Regions from separate parts of the Streptomyces sp. NPDC058240 genome, predicted to be linked through region 3. Evidence: riboswitches for the same ligand, from Rfam matches in the RefSeq annotation. Region 3 holds a riboswitch; each other region holds the start of a gene.
The links. Region 3 has a riboswitch for cobalamin ahead of ACFVX4_RS17025 (cobalamin biosynthesis protein). Riboswitches for the same ligand answer to the same signal wherever they lie in the genome.
Positions count from the first base shown of each region.

Region 1: another riboswitch for cobalamin. It lies ahead of ACFVX4_RS32960 (FecCD family ABC transporter permease); the one in region 3 lies ahead of ACFVX4_RS17025 (cobalamin biosynthesis protein).
Region 2: another riboswitch for cobalamin. It lies ahead of ACFVX4_RS29210 (prenyltransferase/squalene oxidase repeat-containing protein); the one in region 3 lies ahead of ACFVX4_RS17025 (cobalamin biosynthesis protein).

Region 1 is NZ_JBHVWT010000036.1:34,051-39,435, reverse strand. Features, by position in the region: gene ACFVX4_RS32980 (GntR family transcriptional regulator) at 1-142, shown strand, start outside; gene ACFVX4_RS32975 (hypothetical protein) at 285-785, opposite strand; gene ACFVX4_RS32970 (hypothetical protein) at 858-1,655, shown strand; gene ACFVX4_RS32965 (hypothetical protein) at 1,738-2,016, opposite strand; cobalamin riboswitch at 2,068-2,227, shown strand; gene ACFVX4_RS32960 (FecCD family ABC transporter permease) at 2,329-3,438, shown strand; gene ACFVX4_RS32955 (ABC transporter ATP-binding protein) at 3,438-4,223, shown strand; gene ACFVX4_RS32950 (ABC transporter substrate-binding protein) at 4,239-5,261, shown strand; gene tsaD (tRNA (adenosine(37)-N6)-threonylcarbamoyltransferase complex transferase subunit TsaD) at 5,290-5,385, opposite strand, start outside.
Region 2 is NZ_JBHVWT010000025.1:79,844-85,228, forward strand. Features, by position in the region: gene ACFVX4_RS29210 (prenyltransferase/squalene oxidase repeat-containing protein) at 1-2,263, opposite strand, end outside; cobalamin riboswitch at 2,465-2,594, opposite strand; cobalamin riboswitch at 2,697-2,771, shown strand; gene ACFVX4_RS29215 (hypothetical protein) at 2,894-4,306, shown strand; gene ACFVX4_RS29220 (carboxymuconolactone decarboxylase family protein) at 4,617-5,111, opposite strand; gene ACFVX4_RS29225 (pirin family protein) at 5,243-5,385, shown strand, end outside.
Region 3 is NZ_JBHVWT010000008.1:160,341-165,725, forward strand. Features, by position in the region: gene ACFVX4_RS17015 (putative cobaltochelatase) at 1-792, opposite strand, end outside; gene ACFVX4_RS17020 (cobyric acid synthase) at 854-2,389, opposite strand; gene ACFVX4_RS17025 (cobalamin biosynthesis protein) at 2,386-3,384, opposite strand; cobalamin riboswitch at 3,529-3,660, opposite strand; gene ACFVX4_RS17030 (hypothetical protein) at 3,810-4,040, opposite strand; gene ACFVX4_RS17035 (anion permease) at 4,063-5,328, opposite strand.

The sequences.
Region 1 (5,385 bases), on a different contig from region 3:
CCTGGAGGGCGTCGCGCAGGAGCACGAAGGCCTGTACAAGGCGATTGCGGAGCGTGATGTCGCGCGGGTCGAGAAGCTGGCCGACGAACACCTGGTGACAGGTCGCAACGCGGCCGCCGCGCGCCGCAAGCACCAGGGCTGAGCGGTACGGCCCGGCCGGCGCGCCGATCCGCCGGCCCCCGGGCCTGTCCGCCGGACCGGGGCCGGACGGGCCCGAGACGCCGGAGGCCCTTCAGGCACCGGCCGGGGCGGCGCACACGGCGGCGGGCCGCCCCCGCGAGCGCTCAGACATGGACGATCCCGTCCGGGACATCCGGGTGGATCTCCGTCCTGATGTTCCGGTCGAGCAGGTCGCCGAGTCGTTCCAGCGGACCGATGAGTGCCCGCTCGCCGGCCCTGGCGACCCGCACGGCGGCGTCCACCTTCGGCTTCATCGACCCTTCGGCGAAGGCCAGTCGCGAGATCGCCTCCGGCAAGGCGGTGAGAATGTCGCGCTGCTCGGATGTCCCCCAGTTCTCGCTGACGAAGTCACCGTCCGTCAGCATCACGAGCATGTCCGCCTCGAGTTCTGCCGCCAGGGCCGCGGAGGCGAGGTCCTTGTCGACGACCGCATGCAGGCCCGTCTGCCGACCTTTGCTGTCGGTCCGGACGGGCACGCCGCCACCACCGACGCAGACGACGAGGTGACGGTTCTCCAGCAGCATGCGCACGAGGGGCGCCTGGACGATCCGCAGGGGCGAGGGGGAGGGGACGACCCGGCGGAAGGCCGCGCCGTCGCGCGCGATGGTCCAGCGGTACTCGGCCGCGGCTTCGGCCGCGTCCTGCGCCGAGTACTGGGGACCGATCAGCTTGGTGGGGTGCTCGAACGCGGGATCGCTCTCGTCGACCTCGGTGGTGGTGAGCAGAAGAAGGTCCTCGCCGAGACCGCCACCGCGGGCAAGCCCGTCGTCGTCTACTTCGTCGGCGGCTCCCGGGACGCCGTCGCCGACGCGGGCGGACACTTCGCCGCGAGCAGCCAGGACGCCGCCCTCCAGGCCGTCCGCCTCGGCGCCGACCCCCACGCGGACGTCGAGCCGCTCGACACCCACCGGGTGGAGGAGGTGTGCTCCCGCCTCGCACCGCACCAGCAGTTCGTCCGCGGCCTGTTCTGCGGCGGCACCCTGTGCGACGAGTCGATGTACTCCCTGCTCGGGATCAGCGACAACGTGTGGAGCAACATCCAGAAGGACCCCGGCCGCCGGCTCGACGCCGACGGCCCCAGCACCGGACACACCTTCCTCGACTTCGGCGACGACGACTTCACCAACGGCCACCCGCACCCGATGATCGACCCCTCCCTGCGCCTGGCATGCCCGGTCCAGGAGGCCGAGGACCCCCAAGTCGCCGTCGTCGTCATGGACTTCGTCCTCGGCTTCGGCGCCCACCAGGACCCGGTCGGCGTCACCCTCCCGGCGATCGGACAGGCCAAGCGGATCGCGGCGGAGGCCGGCCGCCACCTGGAGATCGTCGGCTACGTCCGCGGCACCGACTTCGACACCCCGGCGCTCGACGAGCAGGTCGCGGCCCTGGAGGCCGCGGGAGTGACCGTGACCCGCAGCAGCAACGGGACGGGCGAGTTCGCCCGTGAGATCGCCAGGAAGGCCCGGACCGCATGAGCAGCCCCGTCACTAACCTCTTCGCAGCCGACCTCGACGTCATCAACGTCGGACTGGCGATGTTCGAGGAGGACATCGCCGCTCAGGGCGCGAACGTCACCACGCTCGACTGGACCCCGCCCGGCGGCGGCAACCCGGAGATCGTCGCCGTTCTGGACAGCCTGGAAGCCCCCGCCACCGCGGCGCGCATCGAAGCGGCCAACGCCGAGGCCGTCGAGCGCATCACCGGCTCCCGGCCCATGCTGGTCGGTTTCGGCCGCGCCCTCGACGTCGTCCCCGGAATGACGCCGACCACGATTCTGTACGCGGGCACGCCCATCACCTGGGAGCGCATGGCCGGCGCGATGAAGGGCGCCGTCACCGGAGCCCTCGTCTTCGAGGGCCTGGCCGCACGTGCGCAAACCGGTGCACACCGACCATCCCCCCTGACGGTGCGTCAACCCATTCACGCTAAGCTGCAAGTGCCCCGCGGGGGAAGTCCGGTCGAAATCCGGCGCTGACCCGCAACGGTAGGCGGAGCCCGAGATGTGGCCCCGTAAGCCCGATTACCCGCGGTGGTGAAGGCTCCTGTCAATTCGCCGTGGACTGCGAGTGGTGCTGCGCAGGGCGCTCCGCGTCCGGGCTGCTCCTTTGATCACGTAGGTGCACGGCCCGAGGCGAAAGCGATCCGCCCGTGGCCACCCCCCTCGTCCGTAAGCCTGCCGTGCCCTCGCGCACGGCCCGTGCCGGAGCCGGGCCCGCGCCGCCCCGGCGCGTGTCGCTGTCGCTGCTCCTTCCCGCCCTGTGCGCCGTGCTCCTGGTCTCCCTCGTCTGCGGGGCGGGCATCGGGGCGTCGGGGCTCTCCTGGAGCGAAGTACTGCGTTGTCTGTGGGCCGGGCTGACGGGCGGCCGAATAGCCCCTGACCAGGTGCCCGCGTACACCATCGTCTGGGAACTGCGCTTTCCGCGAGCCGTGCTGGCCGCGGTCGTCGGGGCCGGTCTCTCGGCCATCGGTGTCGCCGTGCAGGCCATGGTCCGCAACGCCCTTGCCGACCCGTTCGTCCTCGGCATCTCCTCGGGCGCGGCGGTCGGTGCCAATGCCGTGCTCATCTTCGGAGCCTTCGGCACGCTGGGTATCTGGGCGCTGTCCACGGCGTCGTTCCTTTCCGCGCTCCTCGCCATGATGCTGGTGTACGCCATCGCACGCACCGCTCGTGGTCTGACCCCGCTGCGGCTCGTCCTGACGGGCACCGCGATGTACTACGGCTTCTCGGCCGTCACCACGTTCATGGTGTTCGCGGCCGAGCGCGGTGAGGCCGCCCGCTCCGCGATGATGTGGATGCTCGGCAGCCTCGGCGGAGCCGACTGGGCCTCCGTACCGATTGCCGCGGGGGCCGTGCTCGGCGGTCTCGCCCACCTCGCCTGGTCGGCGCGTCGGCTGAACGCCCTGGCCATGGGCGACGAGACCGCTGCCGCGCTGGGGGTGGACGCGGGGCGGCTGCGCAAGGAACTGTTCCTGGTCTCCGCGGCCGTCACGGGGGCGGTGGTCGCGGTGAGCGGTGCGATCGGCTTCGTCGGACTGATGGTGCCGCACGCCGTACGGATGCTCGTCGGCGCGGACCACCGCCGACTGCTGGCCGTCGCACCACTGGTGGGTGCTGTCCTGCTGATCTGGGTGGACATCCTCTCCCGCGTGGTGCTCGCGCCCGCCGAACTGCCGGTGGGCGTGCTGACCGCGGTCATCGGCGTGCCGTGCTTCGTACTCCTGATGCGCCGCCGCTCCTACACGTTCGGAGGCGCCTGATGCGGATCGACATCGATGCTCTGACGGTCGAGATCGCCGGCGCACGGCTGGTGGCGGAGGCCACACTGGGAGCGGGGGAGGGGCAGCTCGTCGGTCTGGTCGGGCCCAACGGCAGTGGCAAGTCCACCCTGTTGCGTTGTGTCTACCGGGCTCTGCGTCCCTCGGGCGGCACGGTGCGGCTCGGCGGCGAGGATCTGTACGCCATGAGCGCGCGCGAAAGCGCGCGCCGGCTGGCCGCACTTCCCCAGGAGGCGGCCACCGAATTCGATTTCACGGTTGCCGAGGTCGTGGAGATGGGGCGGCTGCCGCACCAGTCATCGATGGGACGGACCACCGACGAGGACCGGCAGGCGTGCGGGGCCGCGCTGGCGGGAGTGGGCGCCGACCACCTCGCCGACCGCGGCTTCCTCACTCTTTCCGGCGGCGAGAAGCAGCGGGTGCTGATCGCCCGCGCGCTGGCTCAGCAGCCCCGGCTGCTGGTGCTCGACGAGCCGACCAACCATCTCGACATCGCACAGCAGTTGGAAGTGCTGGCGCTGGTGCGCGACAGCGGGCTGACCGTCCTCACCGCGCTGCACGACCTCAACCTCGCCGCACTCCACTGCGATCTGCTCCATGTCATCGACGGCGGACGGATCGTCGCCTCCGGCGCTCCGCACGACGTGCTCACCCCCGACCTGCTGGCCGAGGTCTTCGGCGTACGGGCACACCGCGTCCCGCATCCGGAGACCGGCGCCGTACAGCTGCTCTTCGACCGTCTTCGCCCCGCTCGACCCGATTCCTGAGGAGTCACCGCCGTCATGCACAACCTCGTACGCCCCGCCGCGATCGTGATCGCCGCCGCCCTGGTCCTCACCGGCTGCGGTGCGGAAATGCCCTCTGACCAAGGAGAGAAGGACAGCGCTCGGAAAAGCACCGGCCACTATCCGGTGACCATCGAGAACTGCGGCCAGAAGAAGACCTACGACAAGGCCCCGCAGCGCGTGGTCACCAATGACGTCGGCATCACCGAGATCATGTTCGCGCTCGAACTGGAGGACCACATGGCGGGTTATGTGATGCCCGAGGACAAGGGCGACCTCACGTCCGTTCCCTGGAAGGACGGATACCGGAAGGCCAAGTGGCTCTCCAAGGAGAGGATCAACAAGGAACTGGTCCTCGACGCCCGTGCCGATCTGGTCTTCGCCGGATGGAACTACGGATTCAGCGAGGGGGACGGGTTCACTCCTGCCGAACTCCGGAAAGTGGGCATCGGGTCGTATCTGCTGAGCGAGTCGTGCCGCAACGGCAAGGGGAAAGCGCGCGGAGTGATGGCACCGCTCGACGCGCTCTACACCGATTTGCGGAACCTGGGAAAGATATTCGATGTGGAGGACCGTGCGGAGGCCCTCGTCGCGACGTTCCGGAAGCAGGTGGCGGAAGCGCAGGCGAAGGCGCCGAAGGGTACCGACCGCCCCCGGGTCTTCCTCTACGACGACGGGCGGGACAAGCCGCTGACCTCCGGTGCCTTCGCGGGGCCGCACGACATCATCACCAAGGCCGGTGGCGATCACGTCATGAAGGACCTCAAGGACAGCTGGGTGACCGTGGGCTGGGAGACCGTGGTCGACCGTGACCCCGAGGTGATCGTCATCAACGACTACGGTGACAACGGCGCGGCGCAGAGGGAGAAGTTCCTGAAGTCCTATCCGCCGCTCGCGAATGTCTCGGCCATCAAGAACGACCGTGTCTTCGTCCTCGATTACGCGGACCTGGTGGAGAGTCCGCGCAATCCGGCGGCCATCAGTTCACTTGCCGCGTATCTGAGGAACGTCGATCTCTGACCCGTCCCCGCGCATCGGTGTCCGGGCGTCACGCCGCCCCGGCACCGGTGCGGGCGACCGGATGCAGTGCGGCGTACTCCAGCGGCGCCGATGGATCGATGGACACATCCAGCGGTGCCGGCTG
Region 2 (5,385 bases), on a different contig from region 3:
TGTACCGCTTCCCTTCCAGGGAGAGCCCCTGGACGGCGAGGGCGGCGGAGTTGACGGAGTCGCCGGCCGCGCCCGGGAAGCCACCGTCGGACAGCTGCTTGCTCGCGATCCAGGTCAGCGCCTTGTCGACGGCCCTGTCGGCCTTCTCACCACCCACAAGGTCCAGCGCCATGGCCGCGATGGCGGTGGAGTCGACATCGGAGTCCCCCGTGGCGGGAATCAGGCTGGGCCAGGCACCACTGCCGTGCTGAAGGCTTTCCAGGTACGCGATCGGCTTCTGGGCGGCTGTCTTCTCGTCGGCTCGCAACTGGGCCATGATCGCCAGCGACTGGGCGAAGACGGAAGGGGCGTAGGTGTAGGCCCCCTTGGCGGCGCAGCTCCGGTCCGGAGTCTTGCTCGGCCCGGTGCACACCGCCATGTCGAGAGCGGCGACGAGGTCCTTGCCGCCGAAGGAGCGCGGGTCTCGGCCGACGGTCTCGGCCAGCAGAGCGGCCTTGCCGATGGAGCCACCGAGTGCGTACTTCGTACCTGTCCCGGTCCAGTCCTGGAGGGTCCTGCCGTCGCCGTCCTTGCCGCCGTTGTCGAGGAAGTCGACGATGCCGCGGAGCTTGTCGTTGTTCAGTCCGGTGGCCGCGAGTGCGTAGGCGCCGTCGATGGTGAGGCCGAAGTCGGCGCGCGAGGCACCTGGGCCGGCCGCGTAGTACCGGCCCTGCTTGAGGTTGGCCGCGCTGGTGAGGTAGCCCACGCCCTTCTTCAGGTCGGGGCCTTCGCCGGCCGGGAGGGTCGGGCCGCCGGGCGGTCCGGTCGTCGGCGGGTCCGTCGGGTCCGGCTTCTTCGTCGTGAGGCGGGTGAGGTCGGTGCCCGCCCCGGCCAGGACCGCGGGGCCGGTCGGGTGGATGGCCGCGGCGGTGGCGCCCTCGTCGAAGCCGAACCCGCCGCCGTCCAGCTGTTCACGCGAGAGCCAGGAGACGGCCGCATCGGCCTGCGCGGTGTCGCCGAGAGCGCGGAGAGACTGCGCGGCGTACGCGGTGGCGTAGACGCTGCCGGTCGTGGCCCCGGTGTAGCCGGGGAAGGAGCCGTCCTCGCGCTGCGCCCTCTTCAGATAGGTCCGGGCCTTCGCCACCGCCGCGTCCTGGCCGTGCGCCTCATGCAGCGCGAGGGCCACAAGGCCGGTGGTGGCGGGATCGCCGTCGCAGTTCTCGCCGGGGCGGATCAGGATGCTGGTGATCCCGCCGTCGTCGCACTGCAACTGGGTCAGCCGCTCGACGGTCTCGGCCGGAGGCTCGGTGCCGTCTCGGAGCAGGGCGAGCACGGCAAGTGCCTGTCCGTCCGCGTAGGTTGCGTTCCTGAAATCGCCCTTGCCGGTACAACCGGGGGTGGGACTGCCCGAGTCGGGGCCCGCGGCACAGATGTTGTCCACGAGGTCGGCGATCAGGTCGTGGCCGCCGAAGCGGTGCGGGTCGGCGCCAGTGACCTCGGCGAGAAGGGCCAGGCGTGCCGCGGCCGCCGCGTCGGGGGCCTGGTCCTTGCCCGACTGATAGGTGTAGTCGTCGGCGTGGGAGGCGAGGAAGGCGGTGATCTTGCCGAGAGTCGCGCTGTCGCCGTCCGCCGCGGCCAGCGCGTAGGCCGCCTCGGTGGTCAGGAGGTAGGCGGGGGTGTCGGCGCCGTCGTCAACGACGCGTTCGCCGTCCTTGAGCGTGCCGGCGACCCAGGTCGCCGCCGCCGCCACGTCGATCTCCCCGGCCGGGACCGTGGGAGTGCCCCCGGGGTCGGGGGTCCCGGTGCCGCCACCGGCGCGCACCTCGTCGGGGGTGAACGTCGGCTTGCCGGTGGTGCCGCCGATGTCGGTGCCGCCGAACACCCAGGCGTCGACGTCGCCGTCCTTCGGCTTGCGGTCCATGGCTCCGTACTGGCTGTACGTCCACGTGTGCTGGCCCGGCGAAGCGATCCAGTACGACCAGTAGGCCGTGGCCGATGGGGTGAGTACGCAGGACTCCTGATCCGTGGTCGGGTACTGCGTACCGGAGCCGAGGCCGATGCGGCAGATGAACGCCGGGCCGTCGTGCTGAGTGCCCTCGGTGGTGAAGCCCGCCTCGTGGAGGAGTTCGTACCCGGTCGTCGGCGTCGTGTCGCAGCCACGCTCGACCTTGCCTGCGAAGGGGCCGAAGTCGACAGCGACGATCGCGCCCTTGGTGGCTGTGCAGTCGCCGAGCGGGTCGGCCGCGGCCGGGGCGGTGGTGATGGTGATGAGTGTCACGCACATGGCAAGCAACAGGAATGCCACTGGCTTCAGGGACAGGAATGCCCTGCTCCCCGCCTGTCGGTCTCTTCGTTGTGCGGTCCCCACCGCAGCCCCCTCGCCTCTGCTCCGTGGGGACATGAACGTGGCTGAGGCGGCCTCGGCCACGCGCGGTTCACCGCATGGCAGGGCTGGTCGACCACGCCGTAGTCCACGACGGCGCTTTCTCGCTGAAGATCAGGCTCCAGGCATTCCGGCTCGCCCGGTGCTACCGGGCCTACGGTTGCGGGTCAGCGCCGGATTCTGACCGGCTTCCCCTGGAACTCAGTGTGTAGGAGCCGGATTGGAGCACGCAGAGTGATACCTCGTCAAGACACCGGCCAGGGACACGGAAGGGCCGCCTGAGGGCATCTGGCGGGACGGCAGCGCGTCCGGTAGCGTCCTGCGCTGCCACGTGGGGGAACCCGGTGAGAGTCCGGGGCTGACGCGCAGCGGTGTGGGACGGCTGGGGCCGTTCCGAGCCCGAATGCCCAGGCGGCGACGCACCACAGGAAGCCGGTCCACGCGTTCGGGCGGCGGCCCTGCCTGCTGTTGCCTCCCGCCCGGGAAGGCCGTGGGCCCAGGGCGGCGCGCCCCTCATCCCAGGAGCAGGCCATGTCCCGTCCTTTGATCCCACGCCGTCTTGCGTTCACGGCGACCGCCTCCGTCGGGGCGTTCTGTCTGAGTGTCCTGCCGGCCGCTGCCACTGCCACGCCGGCCCAGATCGCCACGTCGAAGACGAACGGTGTCACGTACCTCAAGTCCCTTCAGTCGTCGGATGGTTCCTACGCCGGGGCCGGACTGTCGAACGAGTGGGCGCTCAGCGCGCTCGCCTCCGCCGGCACCGCGGCCGTCGACGTCACACCTGGCGGCGACACCACGAAGAACGCGAGATCCGTGTACCGGACCCTGCTGTCCACGGCCAGTTGGCCGTCCGCGACGCCGGTGGTCACCGACTACGAACGCGCCACCCTCAACTCCTACGCGGCGGGCATCGACCCGGCCCGCGTCTCCGCCTCACGCAATCTCATCGGCGACATCTACAGCTACTGGCAGAAGGCCGAGCCCGGATACTTCGGCCCCTCGGCGAACTTCAACGGGACCGTGTTCGCCGCGCTCGCCCTCGGCGGCGCCCGGACGCGGGCGGGAACGCAGCGGATACCCAAGTCCCTGCGCGACTCCCTGATCACCCGCATCCGCGCCAACCAGCACAACGACGGCGGCTGGAACTACAGCAAGGCCGAAGGTGATCCGGGACAGCTCGGCTCGGCCGGCGATGTCGACATGACCGGCGCCGCGATGGCCGCGCTCTGTGTCTCCGGCGTCCCGAACACCGATGCGGACATCGTCCAGGCCAAGGCGTTCCTCAAGAGCAAGCTGGTGCCGGGCAGTGGTGCGTTCAACGCCATGTTCGGTGTCAACACCGACTCCAACGGCTGGGCCGTCTCGGGGCTCAACGCCTGCGGCATCAACCCGCAGACCGGCGATTTCCTCACCTCCGCGGGCAAGACACCCGTCGACTTCCTCATCGCTCAGCAGTTCAACCCCGGTGGCGGCTTCAAGTACCTGCCTGGCGACACCGAGCCGTCCGCCTACGCATCCATCGACGGACTGCGTGCCGTCGCCGGAGGCGGCTTCACCGCCGCTCCCCCGGTCCCGGCCACCGGCGGCGCACCCCAGTGGGTTGCCCGGAGCACCTTCGCCTCCGGCACCGCCACAGAACTGGCCCTGACCGTGGACGACGGCGCGGGCGGCTTGAAGGTGTGCTCCGTCGCCTTCACCCCCACCGGCACCACAACCACCCTCGGCGCGGTTCTGGACTCGGCCACGACCGCGGCCACCCCGTCCGGCTGCGTGAACGGCGTGACGCCCTCCTCCGGAACGGGCACGATCACCGCTCTCAACGGCAAGTCCAACAGCGGGTCGAGCACCTGGAAGGTCGGCGTCGACGGTTCGGCGTTCACCGGGGCCGACCGCGGCAAGGTGATCAACGCGGGGGACACGGTCGCTCTGCGCTGGAGTGCCTGAGCCCATGAGAACGCACGGAATCGTGGGAGCGCTCAGGTCTTGATGTGAGCCACGCGTCCGTCGATGAAATCGGCCCGGTCGGCGTGTGTCGCCGGCCTGCCGGCCTGACGGTCTGGGCATGGACATCGCCCTTCCCCACGGTTGCTCCGTCGTCGCCGGTGGGAGCAGTGCCGGCGACCGCCACATGTGCCCCTTTGCGGACTGCCCGCGAGAACCCGATCTGCGGTTCGAGCGGCGACCCGGAACCGATTGTCCGATGATTACGTTCCATCGCGTCATGATCCCAGACCGCCGTGCGTACGCGAGGGAGTCAGCGCCCCGAGGCAGAAGTTCCGGGTGCCCTGCGTACGGGATGCTTGCTCAGAATGGAGACCCGGTTGAAGGCGTTGATCGTGATCGCCACCCATATCACCGCGGAGGTCTCGTCGTCACCGAACACCTCACGGGCCGCACCGTAGGCGGCCTCCTGCGCGGCGGCGTTCGCGGGATCGGTGGTCGCCTCCGCCAGAGCGAGCGCCGCGCGTTCCCGCGGTGTGAACACCTCCGTGTCCCGCCAGGCCGCCAGCACCCCGAGGCGCTGCGTGGACTCACCCGCGCGGAGCGCCGCCCTGGTGTGCACGTCGAGGCAGTAGGCGCAGCCGTTGAGCTGCGAGACGCGGAGGTTGATCAGCTCCACCAGTACACGGTCGAGGCCCGCGTCGGCGGCGGTCACACGGACCGCCTCGGAGGTCTGGACCAGGGCGTGGTACGCCTTGGTCGACTGCTTGTCGACGAAGACCCGTCGGTTGCCCGGTGTTGCCGTCACGTCGCTCACTCGGTTCTCCTTCTGGCCGTACCGGTCCGCCCGCCCTTGCCGTGCGCTTCGGACGCTGGTGCTCTAGGATCCAACCATGATAGTTGAATACCCAACAAGCGCCGTGCCGGGGGTGACGCGCGATGAGCGACGCTGAGATCGAGCCGGTCGGGACGCACTGCGCGGCTTCGCCGGACGAAGGGCGCAGAGACGGGGCGCCGCAGGTCGAGGTGCTGTCCGCGCGCGACGTCCCGTTGGGCGGCCCGCGGGCGATGACGGTGCGGCG
Region 3 (5,385 bases):
GGCCGCGATCTGCCGCAACGCCGCGTCCCCGAGCCGCACTTCGGGCAGCAGCGCACGCGCGGCGACGATCCGCGCCCGCAGCGCGTCCTCCTCGTCGGCCCAGCCGGCTGCGAAAGCCGCAGGGTCGTCGTCGTACGCGAGGCGCCGCCGCACGACCTCGACCCGCTGATCCGTCTCCCGGGACGCGGCGACCTCGACGGTCAGCCCGAAGCGGTCGAGCAGTTGCGGCCGCAGTTCGCCCTCCTCGGGGTTCATCGTCCCGACGAGCAGGAAGCGCGCCGCGTGCCGTACCGAGACGCCTTCGCGCTCGACGTACGAGGCACCCATGGCGGCCGCGTCCAGCAACAGGTCCACGAGGTGGTCGTGGAGCAGGTTGACCTCGTCGACGTAGAGAATCCCGCGATGCGCGTCGGCGAGCAGGCCCGGCTCGAACGCCTTCACGCCCTCCGCGAGCGCCCGCTCGATGTCGAGCGCCCCGACGAGCCGGTCCTCGGACGCGCCGACGGGCAGCTCCACCATCCGGGCGTCCCGCGACACACCGGTCCCCGCCTCATGGGGACCGTCGGGACACGCCGGGTCCGGCGACGCGGGGTCGCAGGAGAAACGGCACCCGGACACGACGTTCACCCCCGGCAGCAGCGCCGAGAGCGCGCGCACGGCGGTGCTCTTCGCGGTGCCCTTCTCTCCCCGTACGAGCACGCCACCGATGTTCGGTGCGACGGAGTTGAGCAGCAGGGCGAGTTGCAGGTCCTGCTGCCCGACGACGGCGGTGAACGGGAAATGCGTGCTCACGAGGCGATCCTTCCTGCGGGTGAATGGGCATGAACAAGGCGGCCTCGGCCGGCGCCCGGGGTCATCGGTGGCCTCCCGGGGCCGCGGGGGCCGCGGGGGCTCCCGGGGCGATGAAGGGGAGCCCCGGCGGCGCACCCGACTCTATGAGCCGGAGCAACGCGTCGGTGTCCGCGTGCTCTTCGACGAGATCGCCGAGGCGGTCGAGCTGCTCCTCGCGCAGCGCCGCGAACCCGGTGTCGGGAGCGGGGACGAAGCGCCGGCCGGCGGCCCGCGCGACCTCGGTCAGGAAACGGCGGCGGAATTCGTCGCTCTCCAGCGAACCGTGCCAGTGGGTGCCCCACACGGCGCCGACCCGGCAACCGTCGAGGAACGCCTCTCCGCCGCGTACGTCCGCCACGCCGTGGTGGATCTCGTACCCCTCGACGGGCGCGCCGAGCGCCTCGCCGACGGGCCGGGCCAGGGTCTTCTCGCGGTCGAAGCGGATGCGTACGGGGAGGAGGCCGAGGCCCTCGACCAGCCCGGCCCGCGACTCGACCTCGTCCTCGATGTGCTCGCCGAGGAGCTGGAAGCCGCCGCAGATGCCGAGGACCGGCCGGCCCTCGGCCGCGCGCCGCGCCAGCGCGTCGGCGAGGCCGCGCTCGCGCAGCCAGGCCAGCGCCTTCACGGTGCCGCGGGTGCCCGGCACGACGACGAGGTCGGCGTCGGACAGCTCCTCGGCGCGGTCCACGAACCTGACGACGACGCCGGGCTCGGCGGCCAGCGCGTCCACATCGGTGAAGTTCGACATCAGGGGCACCGCGCACACCGCGACGCGCAGCACGTCCTCGCCGTGCGGCGGCGCGACGACCGATTCGCGCACGGCTCCGCGCAACGAGACCCGCAGACCGTCCTCCTCGTCGATGCCGAGACCGTGGGCGAAGGGCAGCACTCCGTACGTCGGCCGCCCGGTGATGTCCCGCAGCATCTCCAGGCCCGGCTCCAGCAGCGACACGTCGCCGCGGAACTTGTTGACGAGATAGCCGGCGATCAGCGACTGGTCCTCGGCGGCGAGCAGCGCCGTCGTACCGAAGAAGGAGGCGAAGACGCCGCCGCGGTCGATGTCGCCGACGACCACCACCGGGAAGCGCGCCGCCCGTGCGATGCCCATGTTCACGATGTCCGTGCGCCGCAGATTGATCTCGGCCGGGCTGCCCGCCCCCTCGCAGATCACCGCGTCGTACGTGCCCCGGAGCTGCTCCAGGCAGTCCATGACCGTGGAGAGGAGCGCTTCCTGCCTGCCCCCGTGGTAGCCGCGCGCGCTCATCTCGCCGACCGGCTTCCCCATCAGGACGACCTGGCTGGAGCGGTCGCTGCCGGGCTTGAGCAGGACCGGGTTCATCAGCGCGGTCGGCTCGACGCGGGCGGCCTGGGCCTGCATGGCCTGGGCGCGCCCGATCTCGGCACCCTCGCGGGTGACGAACGAGTTCAGCGACATGTTCTGCGCCTTGAAGGGCGCCACCTTCACGCCCCGGCGCACGAGCCAGCGGCAGATGCCTGCCGTCACGACGCTCTTGCCCGCGTCGGAAGTGGTTCCGGCGACCAGCAGTCCGCCGCTCATGTGCTTCTCCGTCCTGCGATGCGAGGCGCTGCCGTCCGGCGCCCCGCGATCCGTCGTGCGGCGAGGGCCGCGCCGATCCGTCCCGCCACGCACACGCCGAGGGCCAGCGCGCCCACCCGGCGCGACAGCCGTACCGCGGCCTCGATGTCCTCGGCCTCCACGGCCCGGCCCGTCTCCCCGTTGAGCACGGGGCGGTGCTCGACCCGGCCGCCGTACGCGAGGGTTCCGCCGAGGCGTACGCCGAGCGCACCCGCGAACGAGGCCTCCACCGGGCCCGCGTTGGGGCTCGGGTGCTTGGCGGCATCGGCCCGCCAGGCGCGGACCGCTCCGTCCGGCCGCCCCCCGGCGGCCACGGCGAGCAGGGCCGTGAGCCGGGCGCCGGGCCAGCCCGCGAGGTCGTCGAGGCGGGCCGAGGCCCAGCCGTAGCGATGGTGGCGGGGCGACTTGTGACCGACCATCGCGTCGAGGGTGTTGGCGGCCCGGAAGCCGGCCAGCCCGGGGACCCCGGCCAGCGCGCCCCACACCAGGGCGCCGACCACGGCGTCCGAGGTGTTCTCCGCCACGGACTCCACCACGGCGCGGGCGATCTGCGGCCCGTCCAGGGACTGCGGGTCGCGCCCGCACAGATGCGGCAGCCGCTCGCGGGCCAGGTCGAGGTCACCGGCCGCCAGGGCGTCGCCGATGGCCCGCGCCTCGCGCCCCAGGGACGTACCGCCGACGACGGACCAGGTGACGGCCGCGGTCAGCGCCACGGAGGCGGCGGGGCTGCGGCGTACGGCGCGGGTGATCAGCGCGGCACCACCTGCAGCGCCTCCGGCGCAGACGAGGGTGTGCAGCGCGCCCCACCCGCGGTGGTCGCGCCACAGACGGCGTTCGACGCCCGCCGCGGCCCGCCCGAAGGCGGCGACCGGGTGTCCCCTGCGGGGGTCACCGAGCAGCAGATCGCCGATCAGACCGGCCGTGGCGCCGTACGCGAAGATGCGGTCGGCTCGCACGGCTCAACCGGCCGTCGTGCCTCGGAGGACCTTCGTACAGGCGGCTCTCGTCGAGAGCGCCGGAACAGCGGACGCAGGGCGGCCAGGCATGGCGATATGTCCTCACTCAGGGTCCGCGCCCTGGTTCGACGTGACCGGCGACGAGAGTCTCCTGGCTCCCGGATCCGCGGTTCCCCCGGCCTTCCAGCCCGCTCGCGCGTGCCGTGACTTCCGGTGTGGGGGACCGCTCCCCGGTGACAGTGGCGGGACCGCGCCGGATTCGCACCGGCTTCCTCTGCTGTCGCCGTAATTGGCTCCGGCAGTCCACCACGCTGTGCGAACGCCCGTCAACCTGCCGTTGACCTGCGACGGCGCAGTGTGCTGAGACCCACATCGGGCCGGACACCTGTGGTGTCCGGCCCGATCCGAGGTCACCCGACAGGCTCTCAGGCGACGATCAGATAGATGCCGTACGCGACGGCCGCCGCGCACAGCGTGAAGCAGACGTACGCGCCGGCGCGGGCCAGCAGCAGCGAGCCGCCGGAGCCGCCCTGTGTCGCCGGTTCCGGCTGCTTGGAGAGGCCGACGATGCCCAGGGTGAAGAGGCCCACCAGCGCGACGGTGACAACGAGGGAGACGCCGAATACGGAGCCGAGGGCTGCCCAGTCGATGTTCATGCTGAATCCTTAGACGGCCGGGTCAGACGGTGGCGGGTCGCGCCGGGTCCTGGGTGGCTCCGGCCGGGGCCGGAATGGTGGTCATGAGGTTCTGGGCCGTCGCCTGGGCCGCGGTGGGCGGCGGGCTGACGGCGGCGATGGCCGTGGTGACGACACCCGCGGGCTCGATGCCGACGTCCGCCGGCGCGACGTCGTCGTGGCCGACCGGCTTGCGGCGCGACACCAGCCAGATCGCGCCGGAGCCCGCGACCAGCAGCACCGCGACGACCACGACACCCCAGGTGCCCTGCTTGGTGAGGAGTTCCGCGCCCGCGCCGACCAGACCCGCGGCCGGCAGGGTCAGACCCCAGGCGACGAACATCCGGGTGGCGGTGGACCAGCGGACCACACCGCCCTGGCGGCCGAGGCCCGCGCCCATCACGGCGCCGGAGCAGGACTGGGTGGTGGAGAGGGAGAAACCGAGGTGCGAGGAGGCCAGGATGACGGTGGCCGCGCTGGTCTGGGCGGCGAAGCCCTGCGGCGGCCTGAGGTCGGTGAGGCCGCTGCCCATGGTGCGGATGATGCGCCAGCCGCCCAGGTAGGTGCCGAGCGCGATGGCCGTACCGGCGCAGACGATGACCCAGACCGGCGGGTTGGCGCCCGGGTGCAGGACGCCGCCGGTGACCAGGGCCAGGGTGATGATGCCCATGGTCTTCTGCGCGTCGTTGGTGCCGTGGGCGAGGGAGACCAGTCCGGCCGAGGCGATCTGGCCCGCGCGGTAACCCTTGGCGGTGGCCTTCTCCTGGGCGTCGTTGCGGACCTTCCCGCTGATCCGGTACGTCAGCCTGGTGGCCAGCAGCGCGGCCAGACCGGCGACGATCGGGGCGGCGAGGGCAGGCAGCAGCACCTTGGTGACGACGGTGCCGCCGTTGACGGACGACCAGCCCGCCGACATCACGGCCGCGCCGATCAGACCGCCGAACAGGGCGTGCGAGGAGCTGGACGGCAGTCCGACCAGCCAGGTCAGCAGATTCCACAGAATGGCGCCGACGAGTGCCGCGAAGATGACTTCTGTTCGCAGCCCGTCCTCGTTGATGATCCCGCCGGAGATCGTCTTGGCGACCTCCACAGACAGGAACGCGCCGACGAGATTGAGAACGGCGGACATGGCCACCGCTGTCTTCGGTCTGAGTGCACCGGTCGAGATGGTCGTCGCCATCGCGTTCGCGGTGTCGTGGAAACCGTTCGTGAAATCGAACACTAGAGCTGTCACGATCACAATCGCGAGTAGCAGCGTGATGTGTTCCATTTACCCAGGCAATCGTTCGACGTCATTGGCATGTGGACCGTAGGCAACCTGGGTGAA